3 regions of the Asanoa sp. WMMD1127 genome follow, and region 3 is predicted to be linked to each of the others. Evidence: riboswitches for the same ligand, from Rfam matches in the RefSeq annotation. Region 3 holds a riboswitch; each other region holds the start of a gene.
The links. Region 3 has a riboswitch for cyclic di-AMP ahead of O7635_RS00770 (C40 family peptidase). Riboswitches for the same ligand answer to the same signal wherever they lie in the genome.

Region 1: it holds a riboswitch for cyclic di-AMP, as region 3 does, so the genes downstream of both, O7635_RS36555 (hypothetical protein) here and O7635_RS00770 (C40 family peptidase) in region 3, are expected to answer to the same signal.
Region 2: it holds a riboswitch for cyclic di-AMP, as region 3 does, so the genes downstream of both, O7635_RS06420 (hypothetical protein) here and O7635_RS00770 (C40 family peptidase) in region 3, are expected to answer to the same signal.

Annotation. Positions count from the first base shown of each region.
Region 1 is NZ_JARUBP010000001.1:7,653,809-7,657,076, reverse strand. It holds gene O7635_RS36565 (serine/threonine-protein kinase) at 1-67, shown strand, start outside; gene O7635_RS36560 (SRPBCC family protein) at 77-547, shown strand; gene O7635_RS36555 (hypothetical protein) at 602-1,672, opposite strand; cyclic di-AMP (ydaO/yuaA leader) riboswitch at 1,681-1,811, opposite strand; gene O7635_RS36550 (cation diffusion facilitator family transporter) at 1,979-2,890, opposite strand; gene O7635_RS36545 (ABC transporter permease) at 3,061-3,268, shown strand, end outside.
Region 2 is NZ_JARUBP010000001.1:1,298,677-1,301,944, reverse strand. It holds gene O7635_RS06425 (glutamate-cysteine ligase family protein) at 1-850, opposite strand, end outside; cyclic di-AMP (ydaO/yuaA leader) riboswitch at 1,228-1,360, shown strand; gene O7635_RS06420 (hypothetical protein) at 1,363-2,409, shown strand; gene O7635_RS06415 (glycoside hydrolase family 65 protein) at 2,406-3,268, opposite strand, start outside.
Region 3 is NZ_JARUBP010000001.1:135,142-138,409, reverse strand. It holds gene O7635_RS00780 (sigma-70 family RNA polymerase sigma factor) at 1-73, shown strand, start outside; gene O7635_RS00775 (hypothetical protein) at 161-1,102, shown strand; gene O7635_RS00770 (C40 family peptidase) at 1,167-2,123, opposite strand; cyclic di-AMP (ydaO/yuaA leader) riboswitch at 2,132-2,258, opposite strand; gene O7635_RS00765 (ABC transporter ATP-binding protein) at 2,646-3,268, shown strand, end outside.

The sequences.
Region 1 (3,268 bases), 7.5 Mb from region 3:
GATCATGCCGGCCAGCGCTCCGACCCCGCGTGCCCTACCGGCGCCGGCTCTGCACCGCCTCAACTAGGAGTTCGAGATGGCGAAGAGCGGCACGTTCACCTACTCCTTCGAGGCGCGCTGCGAGCCGGAGGTGGCGGTCGCGCTGCTGTCGGACTTCAGCCGGCACACGGAGCTGCACCCGTTCATCGTCAAGGTCACCGAGCGACCGCCGGTCGACGGCGCGGTGCGCAGCTTCGTCATCAACGACCGCTTCCCGCTGGGCCCGTTCCACTTCACGACGACCTACACGGCGGACGTGCTGGCGATCAACCGTCCCGGCCCGAGCGCCGGCCCGGCGGAGATCATCACCCTGGCCCGCCAGCGCCCCGGCACGACGCTGCGCAACAACACCCGCATCCACCCGATGTCCGGCGGCGGCATCCGCGCCGACGTCACGATCACGCTCACCGCGCCGACACCGCTCTACGCGTACGCCTTCAAGCAGGCCCAGGCGGCCCACCACGCACTGGCCGAGCGCCTCCCGCGGGTGCTGGAGAAGCAGGCCTGACGAACGCATCCGGGGGTACGCCGCGCGGCGTACCCCCGGATGGTTTTCGGGACCTCAGTAGACGCTCAGGTGGACGTGGTTGGTGTGGTCGCTGGACGGGTCTCCGCCCGCCCCGCTGTAGGCCTTCCAGCCGCTGCTCGGCAGCCAGATCTGCCGGTACCAGATCACGTAGAGCACGGCCAACCGGTCCGAGTTGCGGATGAAGTAGTTGGCCAGGTTGGTGCCGTAGGTCTTGTCTCCACCGGTCGCGTCGCCCTCGAAGCCGCCCTTGGCCGCCGCGTAGTCGCACGCCCGGCCCTTGGGATGCTCGCCGGAACCGCCGCTGCGGTAACACGAGACATAACGCGTGAAGCCCGCCGCCTTCGCCTGCTGCAGGGCGTGCAGGTTGCGCGGGGTGATGCAGCCGTTGGCCGGTGTCGGGTCGTTGACGCTGCACGACTCGGTGGGCCAGCTGCCGTCGCTGTTGCGCTTCGCCGGTGTGGCCGTGGCGCCGCCGGAGCCGCCGGTGTTGCTCCCGGAGCCGCCCGACTGCGCCGCCTTCGCCGCGGCCGCCTTCTGCTGGCGGGCGGCCACGTCGAGTGCCCGCTCGGCCTGGTCCTTGCGGGCCTTCATGAGGGCGACCTGGCGCTCCTGCTCGCGTACCTCCGTCTTGATCGCCGCCGTCGCCTCGGCAGCCTTCGCCTTGGTCTGCTCCAGGTTGCTGATCTCACGCTGCTCGTTGGCGGCGACCATGCCGAGCGCGTTGGCCCGTTCCAGGAAGCGGTCGGGGGAGTCCGCGTTGATCAGCGCCGACATCGGGCCGAGCCGGCCGGTGCGGTAGGCCGTGCGGCCGATCTCCGCGACCGCGTCGACGTGCGAGGCCAGGTCCTGCTCGACGGTCCGGAGGGTGGCCTCCTGCTCCTTCTGCTTGGCCTGGGACCGCTTCAACGCCGCCTGCGCGTCGAGGAAGCCCCGGCTGGCCTTGTCGAGCTGGTCCCGCAGCTCGGCGGTGCCGCCCTCGTCGTCGGGGTCGGCGTTGGCCGGCGCCATCGGGCCGACGAGCCCGACGACGAGGCCGAACAGCACGACGGTCGCGACCCGGATCCATCGTCGTCGGAGGTGCGGATGACTGGGGGGATCGATCATCTGGGGGCATGTCCTTCCGTCAGCCGCCGACCGGGTTAGCTGACGGGTTCGGGACGGAAGTTGATCCCTACCGCTGGCGCGGATTCACCCCAGGTGCCTGGTTCCCCGGCTCGCCGTGGCGATTAGGCGACGATCTCCGCAGGCACCGGTGGGGTGCCGGCCAGCGAAGATCGATCTGGAGACTACCGAGGAATGCCTACTCTGCGGGAGCGCCGTTAAAAGCGCATTAGCCGGGCTTGCCCGGATTTATCCGGGCAAATCTCGGCTGAAGGTCACGAAAGTTAAGGCCGATCTAAGCACCCACGGTCACCAACTCGCGGTACGGCAGTCGCCGGTGGCCGCCACCGGCTCCACCTGAAGGGTGGCGTGGTCGATGCCGAAGCCGTCGTGCAGCGCCTCCCGGGCCGCCGCCAGCACCGTGGCCACCTCCGCGTCGCCCTCGATGCCGAGGTGCGCCGAGGCCACGTCCATGCCCGAGGTCAGCGTCCAGACGTGCAGGTCGTGCACGTCGCAGACGCCCGGCACCGCGCCCAGCGAGGTGCGCATGGCCGCGACGTCGAGGTGCTCCGGCGCGGCCTGCACCAGGATCCGCAGCGCCTCGCGACCGAGCTTCCAGGTGCGGGGGAGGATGAACAGGCCGACCGCGACCGCGATCAGCGGGTCGACCAGGAACCAGCCGGTGGCGGCGATGATGCCGGCGCCGACCAGCACGCCGACGGAGCCGACGAGGTCGCCGAGCACCTCCAGATAGGCGCCGCGGACGTTGATGCTCTCGCGTGCGCCCTCGCGCAGCAGCCCGAACGCCACGATGTTGGCCACCAGGCCCAGCCCGGCCACGATCAGCATCGGCGTCGTGTCGACCGCGGGCGCGTCGCCGAACCGGCGCACGGCCTCGACCAGCACGTAGATCGCGACGCCGAACAGCAGCACCGCGTTGGCCAGCGCGGCCAGGACCTCCAGGCGATAGAGGCCGAAGGTCCGCTGCGGGTCGCGGGCGGCCGCCCGCCGGGCCGCGGTGATCGCGGCGAGCGCCATGCCGATGCCGAGCACGTCGGTGAACATGTGGCCGGCGTCGGAGAGCAGGGCCAGGGAGCCGGTGGCGAACGCGGTGACGGCCTCGACCACCATGAAGACGGCGAGCAGCGCGAAGGCGGCCCAGAGGCGCCCCCGGTGCCGCGCGCCGGCGTCGCGCGCGCCGTGGTCGTGTCCTGCTCCCACCGGTCCTCCTGCCTGGCTCGCTCGCTGCTGGCTCCAGTCTTATGCAAACATCGCTATGTATGCAAAGGTGACACCGGTAACCATTCCCATTGTCCGTCGGCCGGTGGTGTCGGGATGTTTACCGCAGGGGTGTGGCGTGACCCCTGTTGCCCTTGGTCAGACTGGGCGTCGTGAAACGGCCTCTCCTTCGCCTCGCCGTCACCGGTTTCCGGGCCCACGCCGTGCGGCTGGTGCTGACCGGTTTCGCGGTGATGGTGGGAGTCGGCTTCCTCGCGGGCACCCTGGTCTACGGCGACACCGCCCGGGCCGCCTTCTACGACGACCTGGCCCGCTCGGCCCGCAACGTCGACGTGGCCGTCGAGCCGGCCGGGCTGCTCG
Region 2 (3,268 bases), 1.2 Mb from region 3:
CCGGTGGCACAAGGGTGCCCAGGTGGCGCTCCAGATCCTCCAGGGTGGCGGGGCGCGGACCATGCCCCCGCAGCCAGGACCGCATCGTCAGGCCGGTCGGCACCAGCCAGGGTTCCGGCCCCGCGACCATGGCGACGTTGGCGCGCAGCGCGTAGCGGGCCCAGTCGGACCGGGGCTCGCCGCCCGCTCGCGGCGCGCGGGTGCGGCTCGCGTCCGTGCCGAAGCGCAGCGCCTGGCGGTAGGAGACCCAGCGGGTGCCGCGTACGGCGTGGGGCGAGTTGGCGAACGCCGCCAGCAGGACCGGGCCGATCGCGTCGGCCAGCCACCAGCGCATCCGGTAGCCGGCCCAGCCGTCGGAGTCGTCGCCGGCGTCCAGGCAGACCTGCACGCTGGCGGAGTTGCACATGACCGCCAGCCCTTTGCCGCCCGACCGGGCGTGGTATTCGGCGAGCGCGACGTAGCGCGGGTGCGTCGTGACCAGCTCGGGCCGGCGGTGCGCGTCGAGACCGGTGCCGTCCAGCACCAGGCCCTCGGCGGACAGCGCCGACCGCACGATGGCGAGGTCGGTGCGGGCGGCCGACACGCAGTCGGACAGGGACGCGCCGACCGCTGACGAGATCTCCAGCTGGCCGCCTGGCTCGATGGTGATCTGGCCGCCGCCGGGCAAGGAGCCCAGGCCGGCGGTGGCCGCGGTCAACCGGGCGATCGACGGGCGCGCCAGCGGCGCGCGCGGGTCGCGCACGGGATATTCCAGCTCGACGCCGACCCGGCCGATCGGGCCGACCCGAAATCCCGCGGCGGCGACATAGGTCTCCGCCGCTTGCTCCGTGAGGACGGCGATGTCGTCCACGGCGCCTCCGATGAGTGCGGTTATCTGCCGCCGTCGGCAGGAGTCGCCGGCGGCGCCGTTGGGGTGGGGTGGTGTGCCGGCCGGTAACCCGGTCGGGGTGACTCCATTAGCGGCCCCGCGAGCCTCCTTGTCCAGCGGAACCGGCCAACTCGAAATGAACACCCGATTGACCACACGTTCGGCTGACACCGGCGGTTGCGTACGCCTTCTTTCACGTTTTCCCGTGCCCTTTCTTAAGCGCTCCTTACGTCACCGAAAGTCGTTGGTACGTAACGCATTCCAGGGCAAAGGAAGAGGCATCCGATCCTTGCGAAGAATAGGTCGGGATCGGTTAAGCTGGCTCCGGCTTCCGCCGGATCATCCCCCCGGTGACCCCGGCGCAGTTGCCGCCTAATCGCCGAGAGGCGAGCCGGGGACCCGTGTTCCTGGGGTGAGTCCGCGACAGCGGTAGGGGTTGTTCCGCCCCGAACCCGTCAGCTAACCCGGTAGGCGGCCCTACCGAAGGAACGTGAATGACGCGCAAAGGACGCACGCGCGCTCTCGCCCGGCGCGCCGCCCTGGTCGGCACCGTAACGCTGCTGGTGGGCATCGGCCTCGCCCCGGCAGCGGTCGCCGCACCCAACCCCACCCCCTCACCGCCCCGCGAAGGCGGAAAGAACGAACTGATCGACGAGGCCATCGAGCGCACCAGTCGCGCCTTTGTCGAGGCGAAGAACGCGGTCACCGACTCCCGCAAGAAGCAGGACGCGCTCAACAAGGAGATGGCCCGGCTCGAAGTGCGCCGGGCCGCGCTGGCGCCGCAGGCCGCCGAGATCGCCCGGCACAACTACATGAACGGCCGGATCGGTCCGGCGCTCATGTTGCTCAACAGCCGGGACGAGAACGAGTTCCTGGACAAGGCCGAGACCCTCGAGATGCTGTCGGCGTACGACAACGAGCGGTTGGCCGAGCTCGCCGACAACCAGCGCCAGGCCGCGGCGGCCAAGGCCCAGCTCGACCTGGAGACCAAGCGCGAGTCGGCCCAGCTGGCCGTGATGGCCAAGCAGAAGTCCGATGTGGAGAAGGCGTTCAAGCTCGCCGGCGGTCGGACGGTGAACGGCAACGCGTACGTGAACCAGCCCGTCGCCCGGCAGTCGCCGCGTGCCTCGGACGGCTCGTTCCCGGCGCAGTCGTGCAGTGTGGACGACCCGACGACCAACGGGTGCATCACGCCGCGCACGCTGTTCGCGCTCAAGGAGACCCAGCGGCTGGGCTTCAAGCGGTTCGTCTCGTGTCACCGGGACGGCGGCCCCTTCGAGCATCCGAAGGGGCGCGCCTGCGACTTCTCGGTGTTCAAGACCAACGACTTCGGCAGCGGGGACGCCCAGGGCGACGCCCGGTTCTACGGCAACAACCTGGCGGCGTTCCTGGTGAAGAACGCCGACAAGCTGGGGATCCTCTACGTCATCTGGTACCGGCAGGTGTGGCTACCGTCGACGGGCACCTGGAAGTCCTACAGCGGCGCCCATGGCGACCCGTCCAGCGACCACACCAACCACGTCCACTTGTCGCTTCTCTAGCGCCGCCTGGTGTCGGGCACCGGCCTGCGGGCCGGGGCCCGACCCGCGGGCTGGCGCGGCTGCCGGCGGTGCGGATCGAGCTGCGGGATCTTGACCCGCACCTCCTTCTCGCAGGTCACCGTGATCGGCTCGCCATGGTGGCTGAGGTCGATGCTGGCATCGTCGGGCTCGCCGTCCCGCAGCGAATAGATCGCCTCGTGCTGCCGCACGTCGACCCGCAGCCGCTTGCCCTTCCACATGAGAGCGAACTCCAACCGGCTGATCCGGGCCGGCAGGCGCGGCATGAACGTGAGCTGCTCCTCGTGGTCGCGCATGCCGCCGAACCCGGCGACCAGGCCGAGCCAGGCGCCGGCGAGGGCGGCGATGTGCAGCCCCTCCCGGGTGTTGTTGTGGATGTCGTGCAGGTCCATCAGCGCGGCCTCGCCGAGGTAGTCGTGGGCCAGCTCGAGGTAGCCCACCTCGGCCGCGACCACGGCCTGCGTGCACGCCGACAACGACGAGTCGCGGACCGTACGCCGCTCGTAGTAGTCGAAGTTGCGCAGTTTCTGCTCGTCGGAGAACGCGTCGCCGCACCAGTGCATCGCCAGCACGAGGTCGGACTGCTTGACCACCTGGCGCCGGTAGAGGTCGAAGTACGGGTAGTTGAGCAGCAGCGGGTAGTTCTCCGGCGGCGTGTTGTCGAAGTCCCACTCCTGGTAGCGGGTGAAGCCCTCGACCTGCGGGTGCACACCGAGCTCTTCGTCGTACGGGATGTGCATGTTGGCGGCCGCGTCCCGCCAGGCGGCGGTCTCCTCGTCGTCGACGCCCAGCCGCCACGCCCGCTCGCTGTGCCGGTTGACGCACTCGGCGGCCTCGATCA
Region 3 (3,268 bases):
CCGCCAGCTCGAGATCCAGGCGCTCGGCCGGCTGCGCGAGTTGGCCCGTGCGGAGGGTCTGCAGGCCGCGTAACGGCGGGTATACAAGTGCGACGAACGGCTGGCGTCCGATAGGGGGACGCCAGCCGTTCTTGTCGTACCCCCGCGGGAGCCTTCACCCATGACACCTTCCGTGGTTCATCGGGCGGTCCTGCCGGCCGCTCCGGTCTACGAGTTCGCCCTCAGCGTCCGCGCGCTCGAGGGCTTCACGCCCATGGCGGGCGACCACCGCATCGCCGACGGCTGGGTGCGGCGGGCGTTCGCCCATCCCGACGCCGCCAGGGCCGCCGCGGGGGCGGCCGTGGTGGCCGAGGTCGGGGCCGACGCCTCCGGCGGCGTGCGGCTGGCGGTGCACGCCGCCTCGGCGCTGACGCCCGACGAGGCCACCGCGGTCGAGCGGGCCGTCGCCGACTGGCTCGGCCTGCGTGACGACCTGACCGGTTTCCACGCGGTCGCCGAGGCCGACCCGGCGATGGCGCCGCTGCTCCGCGTCGCCCGGGGCCTCCACCAGGTGCGCTTCCCGTCCCTGGCCGAGGCGACGGTCTACTTCACGCTCACCCACCGCAGCACCGAGTGGTTCGCCGGCGCCCGCCGCCGACGCATGGCGGCCGACCTCGGCCCGTCCATGGTGGTCGACGACGTGGTCTACCGCGCGTTCCCCGCCCTCGACGTGGTGGCCGGCCTGAGCGACGACCGATTGCTGGCCTACACGGGCAACGCCCAACGCGCGGCCCGCGTCCGCGAGGTGGCCGCCGGCGTGGCGGGGCTGGGGGAGACGTGGCTGCGCGCGGCGCCCCACGCCAACGCCCGCGCGGCGCTGCTGGCCCTGCCGGGCGTGGGCCCGTTCACCGCCGACGCGCTGCTGCTGCGCGGCCTGGGCCGGCCCGACGAGGTTCCGCTCGAGATGCGCCCGTTCCGGCTGGCCGCCGAGCAGGTCTACGGCGCGCCACCGCCGACACCCGACGAGCTACGCGCCCGCTACGGCCGCCACATCGGCTGGTGGGCCTACGTCACCCGCACGGCCCTGCCGTGGTGCGAGACCCCGACCCCGGTCCGGGCCTGACCGTTTGACGCGGTGACCGACGCATGGGGAGGACCGAACCGGTCCTCCCCATGCGGGTGGTCGATCAGCGCACGCGGCCGTAGCCGTAGGGCGACATCATGTCCACTGAGGCCAGCTTCACCGACTCGCCGAACGTGGGCGCGTGGATCACCTGGCCGCCGCCGACATACAGGGCGACGTGCCCCAGCCCCGAATAGAAGACCAGGTCACCGGCGGCCAGCTGGCTCCGCGAGATGTGGGCGACCTTGTCCCATTGCATCGCGGCGTTGTGCGGCAGCGTCTTGCCCGCCGCGCGCCAGGCGGCCAGCGTCAGGCCCGAACAGTCGTAACCGTTGGGTCCTTCGGCGGCCCAGACATAGGGCGTCCCGATCGCGTTGTACGCGTACCGGACCGCGACACCCGCCTTGCCGGAGACCGACGGGATCTTCCCCGAATAGGATGAGCCGCTCGACGTCGAGGAGCCGTAGGCCTGCCTGCGCAGGTCGTACAACTTGTCGAGGTCGTTCTCGATCTTCTTCTTGCGGGCCTGCAGCTCCTTGGCCTGCGCGTCCTGCTGCGCCCGGGCCGTGGCCAGCCGTTGCTGGTCGCTCGTGAGCTGCTCGCGGGTGCTCCGGAACGCGTCGATCTGGGTCTGGCGCTCCCGCGCCAGCGAGTCCAGCGCCGCCATCCGGTCCAGCATGTCGTCGCCACCCGCCAGCAGAGCGCTGGCCGGGCCGAGCCGGCCGGTCTGGTAGGCCGCGACGGCGATGTCACCGACGTCCGCCTGGGCCGCGTCGAGCTGCTGCTGCAGCGGGCCCAGCCGGTCGGCCACCTGGCCCGCCTGCTTCTTGGTTGCCTTCGTCTCCTCGTTGAGCTTGTTGTAGGCCTCGACGACCTTCTCCAGCTCGGCGGAGGACTTGTTGATCTTCGCGGTGAGCTCGCTGGCCGACGGTTCGGCCGACGCGGCGCCCGCGGGCACCGCGACGACTACCGCCATGGCGACCAGCACGAGCGCACGCAGCGACATCCGTGCTGACGACAAAGGGCAGACCCTTCTTCCGCAGCCGCCTACCGGGTTAGCTGTCGGGTTCGGACGAGAAGGACGCCCTACCGCGGTGCGGATTCACCCCAGTGCTCCGTCGGGTCCCCGATTCGCCAGCGTGGGCCCGGGTCGTCTGGGCGCCCGGGGGACGGGCGCGGCACGGGCCGGCGATTCGGCGGCACCGGCGCGGAGCCACCCGGGGGGATGGCTGAGGACCACACCGGCGCCTCACCGTAACCCCGCGCCCCACCAGCACAAAGCCGAGCGGGGGCGAACTGCGGCTTTCGAGGCAATGATCCGCGCCGAAAGCGGGACACCTCACGCCGTGGGCAAAAGAAATTTCATTGGCAGTGCAAAAATCTTGGTCGCAGCTCTAGCGACGCCGGGTTACCACGTAGTTAAATGTGTTTCACCTTGTGACCCAGGCCACACCTGACCATCTCCGCATGCCAGCCTGACCGCATAAGTGGGGCGCCCCCGGTGCTGCAAGTCCGAAATCTCGAGGTCGTCTACGACGACGTGATGCTTGTGTTACGCGGTGTCTCGCTCGACGTCCCGAGCGGCGCCGTCGTCGCCCTGCTCGGCGCCAACGGAGCGGGCAAGACGACACTGCTGCGCGCCCTGACCGGACTGCTCGACGTCCACGACGGCGCGGTGACCAAAGGCTCGGTGACCCTCGACGGCCAACCCATCCACGGCCTGCGCCCCGCCGCGATCGTGCGGCGCGGCATCAGCCAGGTGATGGAGGCCCGCCGGATCTTCGGCGAGCTGAGCGTGGAGGACAACCTCCGGGTCGGCGGCCACACCAACCCGGGCGCGGTGGGTGCGCGGCTCGACCACGTCTACGGCCTGTTCCCCGTGCTCAAGGAGCGTCGCCGCAAGGTGGCCGGCTACCTGTCCGGAGGTGAACAGCAGATGCTCGCGATGGGGCGGGCGCTGATGGCGAAACCTCGCTACCTGTTGCTCGACGAGCCGAGCCTCGGTCTCGCGCCGCGCCTGGTCGACCAGGTCCGCGAGATCATCGTCGAGATCAACAAGTCGGGCACGGCGGTGCTGCTCGTCGAGCAGAACGCGGCGATGGCGCTGTCGATCGCGAGCCACGGCTACGTGCTGGAGACCGGCAAGGTCGTCCTCGACAAGCCCGC